Regions from separate parts of the Pseudomonas sp. GM24 genome, predicted to be linked through region 1. Evidence: predicted binding sites of a transcription regulator. Region 1 holds the regulator's gene; each other region holds the start of a gene.
The links. Region 1 encodes sigma-54, which starts transcription at its own class of promoters, with help from an activator protein. Its sites were predicted from a motif close to ANTGGCATNNANNTTGCTNT; they were not measured.

Region 1 (5,299 bases):
AAAACCGCGTTGTACTGATCGACAAGGCCAAGGTTGTCGATAAGGACAACAACACGACGCAAGGCGAGAAAATCGTCTATGACACCGTGAAGAAACTGGCCAGCGCCGGTCGCGCTACCGGCAGCAAGGTCACCGAGGCGCGTCCGCGCATCGACATGGTGATCCAGCCGAAGAAGAAAACCGACGAGAAAACCCAGTAATGGCAACTCTGAAAGCTCAGCACCTGGCCAAGGCCTATAAAAGCCGCCAGGTCGTGCGTGATGTCAGCCTGTCGATCGACAGCGGCCAGATCGTCGGCCTGCTCGGCCCGAACGGCGCCGGCAAGACGACCTGCTTCTACATGATCGTCGGCCTGGTACAGGCCGATCAGGGTCGCGTGCTGATCGATGATCTGGACGTCAGCCACCAGCCGATGCACGGTCGTGCCAAGGCCGGTATCGGCTATCTGCCGCAAGAAGCGTCGATCTTCCGCAAACTGTCGGTGGCCGACAACATCATGGCCATCCTCGAGACCCGCCAGGAGCTCGACAAGGCCGGCCGTCGCAAAGAGCTGGAAAACCTGCTGCAGGAATTCCACATCAGTCACATCCGCGACAACCTCGGCATGAGCCTGTCCGGTGGTGAACGCCGCCGTGTGGAAATCGCTCGCGCGCTGGCAACGGCACCGAAATTCATCCTGCTCGACGAACCGTTCGCCGGTGTCGACCCGATTTCGGTCGGCGACATCAAGCAGATCATCCACCACCTCAAGGCCAAGGGCATTGGTGTACTGATCACCGACCACAACGTCCGTGAGACGCTGGACATCTGCGAAACTGCTTACATCGTCAACGACGGTCAGTTGATTGCCGAGGGCGATGCAGAAACCATCCTGGCCAACGATCTGGTCAAGGAAGTGTATCTGGGCCACGAGTTCCGCCTGTAAGCGCAACAGTGCCCGGTGCGCCGCCCGGGCGCTGTATCGATTCAAGCAGGATTTAATACGCTTTAATTGTTACAGCGCTCTAGGCAAACACTTCAGTTTCAGGCATATAATTTGCTTAAGTTTGGCGCTTCGGCGCCCTGTAGTGGATGGCGCATAGCGCCGGCGAATAAGGTGTTAAGCCCCTGCCATGAAACCATCGCTAGTCTTGAGAATGGGCCAGCAGCTGACGATGACACCGCAGCTGCAACAGGCCATCCGTCTGCTCCAATTGTCGACCCTGGATCTGCAACAGGAAATCCAGGAGGCTCTGGAATCCAATCCGATGCTCGAACGCCAGGAAGAAGGCGACGACTTCGACAATTCCGACCCCATGGCCGACAACGCCGAACAGAAGCCCGCCACCGAAATCCAGGAACCGTCCTATCAGGAAACTGCCCCGACGGTGGACAACCTCGAGGAGGGCGAATGGAACGAGCGCATCCCCAACGAGCTTCCGGTCGACACCGCCTGGGAAGACGTCTACCAGACCAGTGCCAGCAGCCTGCCGAGCAGCGACGATGACGAGTGGGACTTCACCACACGCACCTCCGTCGGCGAGAGCCTGCAAAGCCATCTGCTGTGGCAACTGAACCTTGCACCGATGTCCGACACCGATCGCCTGATCGCCGTCACCCTGATCGATTGCATCAACAATCAGGGCTACCTGGATGAAACCCTCGAAGAGATCCTCGAGGCGTTCGATCCGGAACTGGACATCGAACTGGACGAAATCGAAGCCGTCCTGCACCGCATTCAACAATTTGAACCAGCCGGCATCGGCGCCCGCAACCTCGGCGAATGCCTGCTGCTGCAATTGCGCCAGCTGCCAGCCAAGACGCCTTGGCTGGCTGAAGCCAAGCGTCTGGTCAGCGATTACATCGACCTGCTCGGCGGCCGCGACTACAGCCAGTTGATGCGTCGCATGAAGCTCAAGGAAGACGAACTGCGTCAGGTCATCGAACTGGTGCAGAGCCTGAATCCGCGCCCAGGCTCGCAAATCGAGTCGACTGAAGCCGAATATGTTGTCCCTGACGTTATCGTGCGCAAGGACAACGAGCGCTGGCTGGTCGAGCTCAATCAGGAGTCGGTGCCACGCCTGCGCGTCAATGCCCAGTACGCCGGTTTCGTGCGTCGCGCCGACACCAGCGCCGACAACACCTTCATGCGCAATCAGTTGCAGGAAGCCCGCTGGTTCATCAAGAGCCTGCAGAGCCGCAACGAAACCCTGATGAAAGTTGCCACCCAGATCGTCGAGCATCAGCGCGGTTTTCTGGAGTACGGCGACGAAGCCATGAAGCCGCTGGTCCTGCATGACATCGCCGAAGCGGTCGGCATGCACGAATCAACGATTTCACGGGTGACCACACAGAAATTCATGCATACCCCGCGCGGTATTTATGAGTTGAAATACTTTTTCTCCAGCCACGTCAGCACCTCCGAAGGCGGCGAATGCTCGTCCACAGCGATCCGCGCGATCATCAAAAAACTGGTTGCAGCGGAAAATCAGAAAAAGCCGTTGAGTGACAGCAAGATCGCTGGTTTACTGGAGGCACAAGGCATTCAGGTGGCTCGCCGCACCGTCGCCAAGTACCGCGAATCCCTCGGGATCGCGCCTTCGAGCGAACGCAAGCGGTTGATGTAAGCCACGTTACAGCGTTCCAGTGGCAGGCTTTTCGGCCTGCCGCTTTATGCACTGGCAACGAAGGAGAAGCTGTATGCAAGTCAACATCAGTGGACACCAACTGGAAGTGACCCAACCTCTGCGTTCCTACATCGAGGAAAAACTCCAACGACTGGAGCGACATTTCGACAAGATCACCAACGTGCAAGTCACGATGTGCGTCGAAAAGCTGAAGCAGAAAATTGAAGCCACCTTGCATATACCCGGCAGCGAAGTGGTCGCTAACGCAGAAGATACTGATATGTATGCTGCGATCGACTCACTGACCGACAAGCTGGATCGCCAACTCAAAAAGCATAAGGAAAAGACCCAGAGCCTCCTTCAGGGCGCTACCGGTCGTTAACATCCCTAATCCATGATCCGACTTGAAACCATCCTGACCCCCGGCCGTTCCCTCGTGAACGTGCCGGGCGGCAGTAAAAAGAAAGCCCTCGAACAAATTGCCAACCTGATCGCCCGCGAAGTGCCGGATCTGGAGATGCAAGATGTCTTCGAGGCGTTGATTGCCCGTGAAAAACTCGGCTCCACCGGTTTTGGTAACGGCATCGCCATTCCTCACTGCCGTCTCAAGGGTTGCCAGTCGCCTATCAGCGCCTTGATGCACCTTGATACGCCAATCGATTTCGACGCCATTGATGGCGCTCCGGTTGACCTGCTGTTCGTACTGCTGGTCCCGGAAGCCGCCACCGATGCGCACCTGGAGTTGCTGCGTCAGATCGCCAGCATGCTCGACCGCAAGGACGTGCGCGATAAACTGCGTAGCGCCGCGAGCAACGAAGCCTTGTATCAGGTTGTCCTGGACGAGCAGAACGGGCATTAATCATGCGCTTGATCATCGTCAGCGGCCGTTCCGGCTCGGGTAAAAGTACGGCTCTGGATGTCCTTGAGGACAACGGCTATTACTGCATCGACAACCTTCCTGCAGGCTTGCTGCCGGAACTGGCCGAACGCGCGCTGATTCACACTGAGCTGGCGCAACCGCTGGTGGCCGTGTCCATCGATGCGCGCAACCTGCCGAGCCACCTGACGCGCTTTCCGGAGCTGCTTGAAGATGTCCGGGGAAAGCACATCCAGTGCGACGTTCTGTATCTGGACGCCGACGAAGAAACCCTGCTCAAGCGTTTCTCCGAGACTCGCCGTCGCCATCCACTGAGCAACGCCAACCGCTCGCTGGCCGAGGCGATCCAGGATGAAACCGCCCTGCTCGGCCCGATTGCCGACCTCGCGGACCTGAAGATCAACACCACCAATCTGAACCTGTATCAGCTGCGCGACAGCATCAAGCTGCGCCTGCTGAACCAGCCGGAGCCGGGGACCGCATTTCTGGTCGAGTCCTTCGGCTTCAAGCGCGGCATGCCGGTCGACGCGGATCTGGTATTCGATGTGCGCTGCCTGCCCAATCCGTACTGGAAGCCGGAACTGCGCGCGCAATCAGGTCTCGATGCGCCGGTGGCTGAGTACCTTGCGGCGCAGCCAGAGGTCGAAGAAATGTTCCAGGACATTTTCACTTACCTGCACAAGTGGCTGCCGCGCTTCGCTGCGAGCAACCGCGCCTACGTCACCATTGCCATTGGCTGCACCGGCGGGCATCACCGCTCCGTCTACCTGACCGAACGCCTGGGTCAGGCCCTGCAGAAAACCCTGAAGAACGTCCAGGTTCGCCACCGCGACCTCACTTAAAGGATTCACACCGCGATGCCTGCTCTGGAAATCGAAATCATCAACAAGCTGGGCCTGCATGCCCGCGCATCGGCCAAGTTTGTTGGAGTGGCCGGGCAGTATCCGGATTGCACGATCAGAGTGGGTCGTACACCAGAGACCACGATTGATGGCAAAAGCATCATGGCGATGATGATGCTGGCGGCTGGCAAGGGCACCAAAATCTATCTGAGTACTGAAGGGCATCAGGAACAGGAAGCCCTGGATGCGCTGGTGGCGTTGATCAACAACTACTTCGACGAAGGCGGCTGACAGCCAAAGTCAAAAGATCGCAGCCTGCGGCAGCTCCTACACTGGAATGCGTTCCCTGCAGGAACTGCCGCAGCCTGCGATCTTTTGCTCTGCTTCAACCCAACGCCGTATCCATCACCATCATCAGACAAAACCCGATCAGCAAACCAAGACTGGCCAGCTTGTCATGACCATTGCGTCGCGACTCGGGAATCACTTCGTGGGTCACTACCAGCAACATCGCCCCTGCCGCGAGCGCCAGACCTAACGGCAACAACACCTGCGCCAGACTGACCAGCCAGGCACACAACAGTGCAAACACCGGTTCAACCAGACCAGACGCCGCGCCGATCAGGAACGCCTTGATCCGCGACATCCCCGCCCCGGCCAGCACCAAGGCAATCACCAGACCTTCCGGTACATCCTGCAAAGCGATGCCCATGGCCAGACTGTCCGCATCCGGCATGCCGCCGCCGGCGGAAACGCCGACGGCCATACCTTCCGGTATGTTATGGGCAATGATGGCGAACACGAACAGCCAGATACGCGGCGCAATTACCGGATGCTCAGGTGTGCCGACCAACATTTCCGGCGAAGCTCCGGATAACTGACGATCAACCAAATACAGACCGAATGCACCGAGCATGATGCCGAAGCAAATCAGGCCGCTGGATGACCAAGGTGTCAGACCCAGATTTTCGGCG
Region 2 (5,299 bases), on a different contig from region 1:
TCGACCAGCCGCGCTTCGGCGATTTTCACCGCTTCCGGGATCGGCGTCAGGCCCTGAGCGTCCTTGTAGACGCCAACGCCCAAGTCGAATTTGCGCGGGTTGCTGTCCTGCGCATACGCCTCCATCAAGCCGAGGATCGGGTCGCCGGGTACCCGGCCGATGGCGTCAAAATGCATTACTTGCGTCCTTCTGCAGTCTTGGCCACTTCGTCAGTACGCGCGGCCATGATGAAGTCGTTGCGGTGCAGACCTTTGATCGAGTGGCTCCACCAGGTCACAGTGACTTTGCCCCACTCGGTCAGCAGGCCCGGGTGATGACCTTCGGCCTCGGAGATCTCGCCGACAGCGTTGGTGAAGGCCAGTGCGTGTTTGAAGTTCTTGAACAGGAAGACCTTCTCCAGTTGCATGATGCTGTCGCGCACTTCGATGTTCCAGTCAGGGATCTGCTTGATCAGGATCGGCAGTTCTTCGTCGCTGACTTGTGGCGCATCGGCGCGGCAGGCTTCGCAGTGGGCTTGGTTCAAAGTCGACATGGTGTATTCCTGAAATCGAGTGTGTTTTTTTTATTAAAGCGTTTGAGCTGTCAATGCCGTCACGCTAAACCAAAGTGGCGGCGACTGACAGGCTCAATTGTCAGCAAAAGTCGCGGTTCACGCGGCTTTCGGTTTCGGCGGAAATTTCGGTGCATGCAGACCCAGCTGCATGCCTTGGCGAACCATGGCCATGATGTCTTCATGGGCCACATCGAACAGACGCTTGAGGTTCGGCAGGACAAAGTACAGCGGTTGCAGGATGTCGATGCGATACGGCGTGCGCATGGCTTCGAGCGGATCGAAGGCTTGATGCTCAGGCTCGTCCGACAGCGAGTAAACGGTTTCTTTCGGTGAGGACAGGATGCCGCCGCCGTAGATGCGTTTGCCTTGTGGGGTGTCGACCAGGCCGAACTCGATGGTCATCCAGTACAGACGCGCTAGATAAACGCGTTCTTCCTTGGTGGCCTGCAAACCGAGTTTGCCGTAGGTGTGGGTGAATTCGGCGAAATACGGGTTGGTCAGCAGCGGGCAGTGACCAAAGATCTCGTGGAAAATATCCGGCTCTTGCAGGTAGTCCAGCTCTTCGCGGGTACGAATGAATGTAGCGACCGGAAATTGCTTGCTGGCCAGCAGTTCAAAAAACGTCTGGAAGGGGATCAGCGCCGGAACGCGGGCGACCTGCCAACCGGTGGTCTCGCCGAGCACCTTGTTGATCTCGCCGAGTTGCGGAATGCGGTCGTGGGGCAGACCGAGTTTTTCGATACCGTCCAGGTATTCCTGGCAGGCACGCCCTTCGATCACTTTTAGCTGGCGAGTGATCAGCGTGTTCCACACCGCATGTTCTTCGGCGGGGTAGTCGATAAAACCTTGCGCATCGGGCTCGCGGGCCACGTATTGCGTCTGCTTCATACTGCTCTCCTGCTAGGGGAATTCGTTCTTGTTATGTCCAGCGATGGATTCAGAATTACCTGAGAGCGGGTTGATGTGCAGCAGGTTGAATGGCCTGCGCGTAGGAAATTTCTCTTTAATTCGTAAAGTTATCGTTACGGTTTGACGGATATCTCGCTTTTACGGTGATTCACGGGTTTGAAAAGGCCGATGGCTGTCACATAATCTTGACAACTATCTGCGTGCCACCATAGAAAAGTCTGGCGCGGTCCCCTGTAGGAATGAGCCTGCTCGCGATAGCGGTGTATCAGTCAGCATCAATATCAACTGACCCAAAGCCATCGCGAGCAGGCTCACTCCTACAGGTTTCTCATCGTTTATTCGGGCGATTTATATGCGCATCAAAGTCCACTGCCAGAACCGCATCGGCATCCTGCGCGACATTCTCAACCTGCTGGTTGCCTACGGCATCAACGTCGCGCGCGGCGAGGTCGGTGGCGAGCATGGCAATGCGATCTACCTGCACTGTCCGAACCTGATCAATATTCAGTTTCAAGCGCTGCGCCCCAAGTTCGAAGCGATCGCCGGGGTGTTTGGCGTCAAGCGGGTAGGGCTGATGCCCAGCGAGCGGCGGCACATGGAGTTGAATGCGCTGCTCGGCGCACTGGAGTTTCCGGTGTTGTCGATCGACATGGGTGGCTCGATCGTCGCGGCCAACCGCGCGGCGGCGCAGTTGCTCGGTGTGCGCGTTGATGAGGTGCCGGGGATTCCGTTGTCGCGCTACGCCGAAGATTTCGACTTGCCGGAACTGGTGCGCGCGAATAAATCGCGAATCAATGGCATGCGGGTCAAGGTCAAGGGCGATATCTTTCTGGCCGACATCGCACCGCTGCAATCGGAGCACGACGACAGTGAAGCGATGGCCGGTGCCGTGCTGACCTTGCATCGCGCCGACCGCGTTGGCGAGCGCATCTACAACGTGCGCAAGCAAGAGTTGCGTGGCTTCGACAGCATCTTCCAGAGTTCGAAAGTCATGGCCGCCGTGGTGCGGGAAGCGCGGCGTATGGCACCACTGGATGCGCCGCTATTGATTGAAGGCGAAACCGGCACCGGTAAGGAGTTGCTGGCGCGTGCCTGCCACCTCGCCAGTCCGCGCGGGCAGTCGCCGTTGATGGCGCTTAACTGCGCCGGCCTGCCCGAGTCGATGGCCGAGACCGAGTTGTTCGGTTATGGCCCGGGTGCGTTCGAAGGCGCGCGCGCTGAGGGCAAGCTTGGGCTATTGGAGTTGACCGCGGGCGGCACATTGTTTCTCGACGGCGTCGGTGAAATGAGCCCGCGCTTGCAGGTGAAGTTGCTGCGCTTTCTACAGGACGGTTGCTTCCGACGGGTCGGCAGTGATGAAGAGGTTTATCTGGATGTGCGGGTGATCTGCGCCACCCAGGTGGACTTGTCTGAGCTGTGCGCACGCGGTGAGTTTCGCCAGGATTTGTATCACCGCTTGAACGTGCTCTCCTTACACATCCCGCCGCTGCGCGAATGCCTCGACGGGTTAACCCCACTGGTAGAGCATTTTCTTGATCAGGCCAGTCGGCAGATCGGCTGCTCGCTGCCGAAACTGGCGCCGGCGGCGATGGATCGCCTCAGTCATTACCACTGGCCGGGCAACGTGCGGCAGTTGGAAAACGTTTTGTTCCAGGCAGTTTCACTGTGCGATGGCGGCACGGTGAAAGCTGAGCATATTCGTCTGCCGGATTACGGCGTGCGTCAGCCGCTTGGCGATTTCTCGCTGGAGGGTGGGCTGGACGAGATTGTCGGGCGCTTCGAGAAAGCAGTGCTGGAGCGGCTGTATTCCGAGCATCCGAGCAGTCGGCAGTTGGGTAAGCGGCTGGGGGTTTCGCACACCACGATTGCCAACAAACTGCGTGAATATGAGGTCGGCAAAGATCCCGAAGCTTAAGATCAAAAGATCGCAGCCTTCGGCAGCTCCTACAGGAATACGCATTTCAAATGTAGGAGCTGCGGCACGCTGCGATCTTTTGATCTTTTGCCGCCAAGCGGCATAACACCGCCGGTTTTTCGACTTCGATACATTTCAAATTTCCTCTCGCCATCCCTCAAGTCCTTTGTTTACCGGGCCTTTGTGCGCCAGAAAAAAGTTGGTCTGCAAATTGCTTATGGCTCAGCAGTACAGCGGTGGGCGGCAAACGTCCGGCATGCAGAGGAAAGAGTGTGGACAAGTACCTTTATGTGGCAATGACCGGCGCCAGCCAGAATGCGCTGGCGCAAAAGGCGCATGCCAACAACCTGGCGAACATCTCCACCAACGGTTTTCAGCGCGACCTGGAGCAGGCGCGTTCGATGCCGGTGTTCGGTGACAGCTTTCCGGCGCGTGCGTTTGCCATGAGCGAACGGCCCGCCACCGACTTCACCCCGGGCTCGCTGGTGCAGACCGGCCGCGACCTTGACGTCGCGGTGACCGGCAACGGTTTCATTGCCGTACAGAACCCTAACGGCGGCGAAAGCTACGTGCGCACCGGCAGCCTCAATGTCGACGCCCTCGGCGTGCTGCGCGCCGGCAACGGCATGCCGGTGATCGGCAACGGCGGTCCGATCGCCGTGCCGCCCGAGCAGCAGATCGAAGTCGGTGAAGACGGCACCATCAGTATTCGTGCGATGGGCGAAGGCCCGCGCGTCATGGCGGAAGTCGACCGGATCAAACTGGTCAACCCGGACATCAAGAACATGAACAAGGGCCTCGACGGCTCGATCTACACCAAGGACGGCCAGCCTGCGCCGGCCGATGCCAACGTCAAGCTGGTGTCGGGTTTCCTTGAGTCGAGCAACGTCAACGCCGTTGAAGAGATGACCTCGGTGCTGGCCTTGGCCAAGCAGTTCGAGTTGCACGTCAAAATGATGAACACCGCCAAAGACGACGACCAGGCCATGGCTCGGGTCTTGCAGATCAGCTAATTATCAGAACGTCGCGCCGTAAAACAGGCGCACGAGGAGAATCGAATGCTTCCGGCTCTATGGGTTGCCAAAACCGGTCTGTCCGCCCAGGACACCAACCTGACCACCATTTCCAACAACCTGGCAAACGTGTCGACCACGGGTTTCAAACGTGATCGCGCCGAGTTCCAGGACTTGCTCTATCAGATCAAGCGTCAACCAGGCGCTCAGTCGACCCAGGACAGCGAACTGCCGTCGGGTCTGCAACTGGGTACCGGTGTGCGCATTGTCGGCACCCAGAAAAACTTCACCGCCGGCAGCCTGCAAACCACCGAGCAGCCGCTGGACATGGCTATCGACGGTCGCGGTTTCTTCCAGATTCTGCAGCCGGACGGCACCACGTCGTACACCCGTGACGGTACCTTCCACCTCGATTCCAATGGCCAGATTGTTAACGCCAGTGGTTTCGCTCTGGAACCGGCCATTGTCATTCCGAACGATGCCCAGACCTTCACCGTCGGCCGTGACGGCACGGTGTCCATCACTGTCGCTGGCAACGCCGCGTCGCAGGTGATCGGCAACCTGCAAACCGCCGACTTCATCAACCCGGCCGGTCTGCAAGCCGTGGGCAACAACCTGTTCCTGGAAACTGCCGCTTCCGGCGCGCCGCAAGTCGGCACCCCGGGTCTGGCCGGTTTCGGTACCACCCTGCAGAACACCCTGGAAACCTCCAACGTCAGCACCGTTGAAGAGATGGTCAACATGATCACCACTCAGCGCGCTTACGAGATGAACTCCAAGGTGATCTCCACCGCTGACCAGATGCTCTCGTTCGTAACGCAGAATCTGTAATCAAGTCTATGAGGCGGCCATGAGGTCGCCTGCAACACCGTGAGGTAGGGTCATGAATCGCTTTGTATCTGTTCTGGC
Region 3 (5,299 bases), on a different contig from region 1:
CACGAAGTGCGCACCGAACACCAGCACCTGGTGATCTTCCAGAACCCGCGCATGGGCCGTGTCATGGCACTGGACGGCGTGATTCAGACCACCGAAGCCGACGAATTCATCTACCACGAAATGCTCACTCACGTGCCGATCCTCGCCCACGGTAGCGCCAAGCGTGTGCTGATCATCGGCGGCGGTGACGGCGGTATGCTGCGCGAAGTGACCAAGCACGCCGGTGTCGAGCACATCACCATGGTCGAGATCGACGGCACCGTGGTCGACATGTGCAAAGAGTTCCTGCCGAACCACTCCAGCGGCGCCTACGACGATCCACGTCTGAACCTGGTGATCGACGACGGCATGCGTTTCGTCGCCACCACCACGGAAAAATTCGACGTGATCATCTCCGACTCCACCGATCCGATCGGCCCGGGTGAAGTGCTGTTCTCGGAAAACTTCTATCAGGCCTGCCATCGTTGCCTGAACGAGGGCGGCATCCTCGTGACCCAGAACGGCACGCCGTTCATGCAGATCGACGAAGTGAAAACCACCGCCGGTCGCCTGAACAGCTTGTTCCCGGACTGGCACTTCTACCAGGCGGCCGTACCGACCTACATCGGTGGCTCGATGACTTTCGCCTGGGGCTCGACCAACCCGGCTTACCGCAAGCTGAGCCGTGAAACCCTGCAACAGCGCTTCATTGGCAGCGGTATCGTCACCCGCTACTACAACCCGGAAATCCACATCGGCGCGTTCGCCTTGCCGCAGTACGTGCTGCAGGCGATCAACAAGCCAAGCAACGACTGAATAATCGCTGCAAGTCTTTGTAGGAGTGAGCCTGCTCGCGATTACGGTTTGTCTACCAACATCAGCGTTGGATGAGAAATCGCTATCGCGAGCAGGCTCACTCCTACAGTAAATGTCGTTTTTTTCATCTTTGTCCGCTGTAATCCTTTTGAACCAACTTTCGGCGCATACAGTCGAGATAGGTGTAAGCCCATTTGCGGGTTTGATCGAGGAGGCACCGATGCAAAAGTGGAAAGTCACTTTCGTGGACGATCATGGTGAAATTGTCGATGAGGTGTTCGAGCGCGCGGAATGCCCCAGTGACGATGAGGCCGCTCGATTGATCAAGGCACGGCTTCTGCCCGTCGCCGCCGAACTGGACCTGAACGATCTGGAAGGGCGTACCGCCGATGCTGGCGTGAAAAGTCTGAAAACCCAGAACAGCATTGAAATCCGCAGCATCACTCCCATCTGACATTCTTCCTGTCACCTTTCACACCAGGCCTTGGCAGCAGCTCTAACTTGGGGCTACTCTGCAAGCGAGATCAGCGAACGGATCGCTAAGGTCTGGTCTTGTCAGCTACATGCTTGTTCCCGCGTGCAACCACGTTGCCGTAGTACTTTGGCCAAAGGCCCGGGGCGGGAATACGGAAAGTCTATCCATCTATGCGAGGGGGACGATTCATGAGCACAGCCTATCAAGAAGACATCAGCAGCAATGTTCTGCGCCGCATGAAAGAAGGCGGTTTCGATTTTTCCCGATTCCATCCCATCGAGTTCTACGCCATTTTCCCGGACGAGGAGCGGGCGCGCAGGGCGGCAGGCAAATTTCGCGGTGAATCCATCAATGCCCAGGTCAGCGTGCGTGATGACGGTGCGTGGGCGCTGGAATTAAGCAAAGTGATGTATGCGACGTATGACGATATTGGCGACTTCGAGCAGGGATTCTCTGCCGTGGTTGAACCTCTGGGCGGCATTATCGAAGGCTGGGGTGTGAAACAGGAGGTGCGCAACCGCCACCGTTTGAACTGATCTCTGGTTTCATTTGTTGAACAACGGCTGACCTTCGGGTTGGCCGTTGTCATTTCCGGCGTAAGCGAAATGCTCTGGCAAAACCCTGAAACAAGAAACCGAGGCAAAAAAAAGCCACCGGAGAGGGTGGCTAAAAGGGAAGACCGATAAGGAGAGGAAACCGGTCAGGGTTACAGCGGGGCGGGCTGCGAGGGCAGTCCAGGTCAGTTGAGCTGGCGACTTCGCGGCGCTGTGCGCGGGGAAGTTTTGCAGCGGATGCGCGGATTATCCGCAGGCAGCGCCGGGCAGTGAAATCAACTCTGACTATGCTGGTGATAGGCGATGCAGTGCGTCGCAATGAAGCGGGGGCAATCCGGTTGGGGCATTTGCCGCACAGGAATGGTGCGGTGCCTGCGGCGTGTATTTCCAACCGATTGAAATCAAAGCGTTTATGCCGATGGCACGGGCCTTGCGAAGGCCTGTATGTCCGGGTGACAAGGAGTACGGCATGATCCGCACCTATTTTGATGAGATGTACGATGCCGGCGGCCAGGTTCGCCCGCATTATCGGGAGTTCGCCCGCTGGCTGGCCGATACGCCAGACGAACTGCTGGCCCAGCGGCGACGCGAGGCCGATCTGCTGTTCCATCGCGCCGGCATCACGTTCACGCTCTATGGCGACGAGCAGGGCACTGAGCGCCTGATTCCTTTCGACACCATCCCGCGCAGCATCCCTGCCAGTGAGTGGCGGATCGTCGAGCGTGGCTGCATCCAGCGGGTCAAGGCGTTGAACATGTTCCTCGCCGACCTCTATCACGAGCAGCGCATTATCAAGGCCGGGATCATTCCCGCCGAACAGGTGCTGGCCAACGAGCAATACCAGTTGGCGATGCAAGGCCTGGATCTGCACCGCGATATCTATTCGCACATCTCCGGCGTCGATCTGGTGCGCGACGGCGACGGCACCTATTACGTGCTCGAAGACAACCTGCGTACGCCGAGCGGCGTCAGCTACATGCTCGAAGACCGCAAGATGATGATGCGCCTGTTCCCGGAGCTTTTCGCCGCCCAGCGCATCGCACCGATCGATCATTACCCGAACCTGTTGCTCGACACCCTTAAAAGCTCCAGCCCGATTGATGACCCAAGCGTGGTGGTGCTGACACCGGGGCGCTTCAACAGTGCATTCTTCGAGCACGCGTTTCTCGCGCGGGAAATGGGCGTTGAACTGGTCGAGGGTGCGGACCTGTTTGTGCGTGACGACAAGGTCTTCATGCGCACCACCGACGGCCCGAAAGCGGTGGACGTGATCTACCGCCGCCTCGACGACGCGTTCCTCGATCCGCTGGCGTTCAATCCCGACTCGATGCTCGGCGTGCCGGGGCTGCTGTCGTCCTATCGCTCTGGCAACGTGGTTCTGGCCAACGCCATCGGCACCGGTGTGGCGGACGACAAATCGGTATACCCGTTTGTCACCGACATGATCCGTTTCTACCTCGATGAAGAGCCGATCCTGAAGAACGTGCCGACCTGGCAGTGCCGCAACCCGTCTGAACTTTCCCATGTGCTGGCCAATCTTCCAGATCTGGTGGTCAAGGAAACTCAGGGGTCCGGCGGGTACGGGATGTTGGTGGGGCCGGCATCGACGAAAGCGGAAATCGATGCCTTCCGCGAACGCATCAAGGCCAAGCCCCATGCGTATATCGCGCAACCGACGCTGTCGCTGTCGACCTGTCCGACCTTTGTCGAAAACGGCATTGCGCCGCGCCATATCGACTTGCGCCCGTTTGTCTTGTCCGGGCGCGAAACCCGCGTGGTGCCCGGTGGTTTGACCCGTGTGGCACTGCGTGAAGGCTCCCTGGTGGTGAATTCCTCCCAGGGCGGCGGTACCAAGGACACCTGGGTGGTCGAGGATTGAAGGAAGCTTGCCATGTTAAGTAGAACTGCCTCGGATCTGTATTGGATGTCGCGTTACCTGGAGCGGGCGGAAAACCTCGCACGGATGCTCGACATCAGTTATTCGCTGTCGCTGATGCCGCAGGACGGTCGCGGTGACGGTCTGCACGAATTGGCCATGCCGCTGCTGATTACCGGCACCCTCGACGATTACCTGGAGCGTCACGGCGCGTTGCATGCCGAACGGCTGCTGCACTTCTTCGCCCTCGATGCGGCCAATCCGGCGAGCATCTACAGTTGCCTCGGTGCAGCGCGAGCCAGTGCGCACGCGGTTCGCGGACGCATCACGGCGGACATGTGGGAGAACATCAATGCGACGTGGCTGGAGATTCGCGGAATCGCCGAACAGGGTCTCAGTCGCTATGGCATGAGCCGTTTCTGCGAGTGGATCAAGGAACGTTCGCACCTGTTCCGTGGTGCGTCGTACGGCACAATCATGCGCAACGATGCGTTTCGTTTTATTCGTCTCGGGACGTTTATCGAGCGTGCGGACAACACCTTGCGACTGCTCGATGCCCGTTACGAAATGGCTGGCGATCAGGCCGAAGCGGTCAGCGACGGCACGGCCCACGCCTATTACCAGTGGAGTGCCTTGCTGCGTGCCTTGTCGTCATTCGAGGCCTACACCGAAATCTACCGCGATGCGCCGGGCGCCAGACATGTCGCCGAGTTGCTGCTGTTGCGTGCCGACGTACCGCGTTCACTGCGTGCCTGCACCGAAGAGATCGATCAGATCCTCGCGCAACTGCCCGGCGCCAATGGCCGTCCGGCTCAACGTCTGGCGGCAGAGATGGATGCGCGTCTGCGCTACACCGGCATCAACGAAATTCTCGAGGAAGGCCTGCACGCCTGGCTGACCGAATTCATCCCGCTGGTGCGCCAGTTGGGTAACGCCATTCACAGTTCCTACCTGGAGGCTGCATGAGACTTTCCATTAGCCACGAGACCACCTATCACTACGAAGATCAGGTGCGGGCGAGCATCCAGTACCTGCGACTGACCCCCCACGACAGCGAGCGTCAGCACGTGTTGAGCTGGCAACTCGATCTGCCGCGCCCGGTGCGCGCGCAGCTCGATCCGTTCGGCAATATTCTGCACGTGCTGACCATGGACGAGCCGCACGAAGCGATCATCATCGGCGCGCGCGGGCAGGTCGATATCGATGAGCTGCGTGAGGCGGAGCATGAGAGCCAGTCGGCGTTGCCGTTTCTGCGTTTTACCCGATTGACCGAGGCGGACGAGGCCTTGCGCGCGTTTGCCGAAAAGTCCTGCAAGCAACGGCGCGATCGCACGGCGCTGATTGATTTGATGCACGGTTTGAATCAGCACATGACCTACACGCCCGGTTCGACCGAAGTAGACACCAGCGCGGCGGAAGCTTTCGCCGGGCGTGCCGGGGTTTGTCAGGATCACGCTCACGCATTTTTGGCCTGCGCGCGCAGTCTCGGGATTCCGTCGCGTTATGTGTCGGGGTATCTGTACAGCGAGGATTGCGAGCATCTGGCCAGCCATGCCTGGGCGGAAGCATGGCTGGATGACGCCTGGTACAGCTTTGACG

Region 2: a site for sigma-54 is predicted at 3,576-3,595, ahead of PMI23_RS14560 (flagellar basal body rod protein FlgF). Genes of this name have one in related genera too.
Region 3: a site for sigma-54 is predicted at 2,242-2,261, ahead of PMI23_RS21035 (circularly permuted type 2 ATP-grasp protein). Genes of this name have one in related genera too.

Annotation. Positions count from the first base shown of each region.
Region 1 is NZ_AKJR01000069.1:15,876-21,174, forward strand. Features, by position in the region: gene lptA (lipopolysaccharide transport periplasmic protein LptA) at 1-200, shown strand, start outside; gene lptB (LPS export ABC transporter ATP-binding protein) at 200-925, shown strand; gene PMI23_RS10750 (RNA polymerase factor sigma-54) at 1,113-2,606, shown strand; gene hpf (ribosome hibernation-promoting factor, HPF/YfiA family) at 2,680-2,988, shown strand; gene ptsN (PTS IIA-like nitrogen regulatory protein PtsN) at 3,001-3,465, shown strand; gene rapZ (RNase adapter RapZ) at 3,468-4,325, shown strand; gene PMI23_RS10770 (HPr family phosphocarrier protein) at 4,341-4,616, shown strand; gene PMI23_RS10775 (ZIP family metal transporter) at 4,711-5,299, opposite strand, start outside.
Region 2 is NZ_AKJR01000113.1:16,108-21,406, reverse strand. Features, by position in the region: gene PMI23_RS14580 (amino acid aminotransferase) at 1-176, opposite strand, end outside; gene PMI23_RS14575 (4a-hydroxytetrahydrobiopterin dehydratase) at 176-532, opposite strand; gene phhA (phenylalanine 4-monooxygenase) at 650-1,441, opposite strand; gene PMI23_RS14565 (sigma-54-dependent phenylalanine hydroxylase transcriptional regulator PhhR) at 1,815-3,377, shown strand; gene PMI23_RS14560 (flagellar basal body rod protein FlgF) at 3,650-4,390, shown strand; gene flgG (flagellar basal-body rod protein FlgG) at 4,436-5,221, shown strand; gene flgH (flagellar basal body L-ring protein FlgH) at 5,274-5,299, shown strand, end outside.
Region 3 is NZ_AKJR01000194.1:257-5,555, reverse strand. Features, by position in the region: gene speE (polyamine aminopropyltransferase) at 1-795, shown strand, start outside; gene PMI23_RS21045 (hypothetical protein) at 1,016-1,249, shown strand; gene PMI23_RS21040 (ribonuclease E inhibitor RraB) at 1,459-1,806, shown strand; gene PMI23_RS21035 (circularly permuted type 2 ATP-grasp protein) at 2,294-3,703, shown strand; gene PMI23_RS21030 (alpha-E domain-containing protein) at 3,716-4,666, shown strand; gene PMI23_RS21025 (transglutaminase family protein) at 4,663-5,299, shown strand, end outside.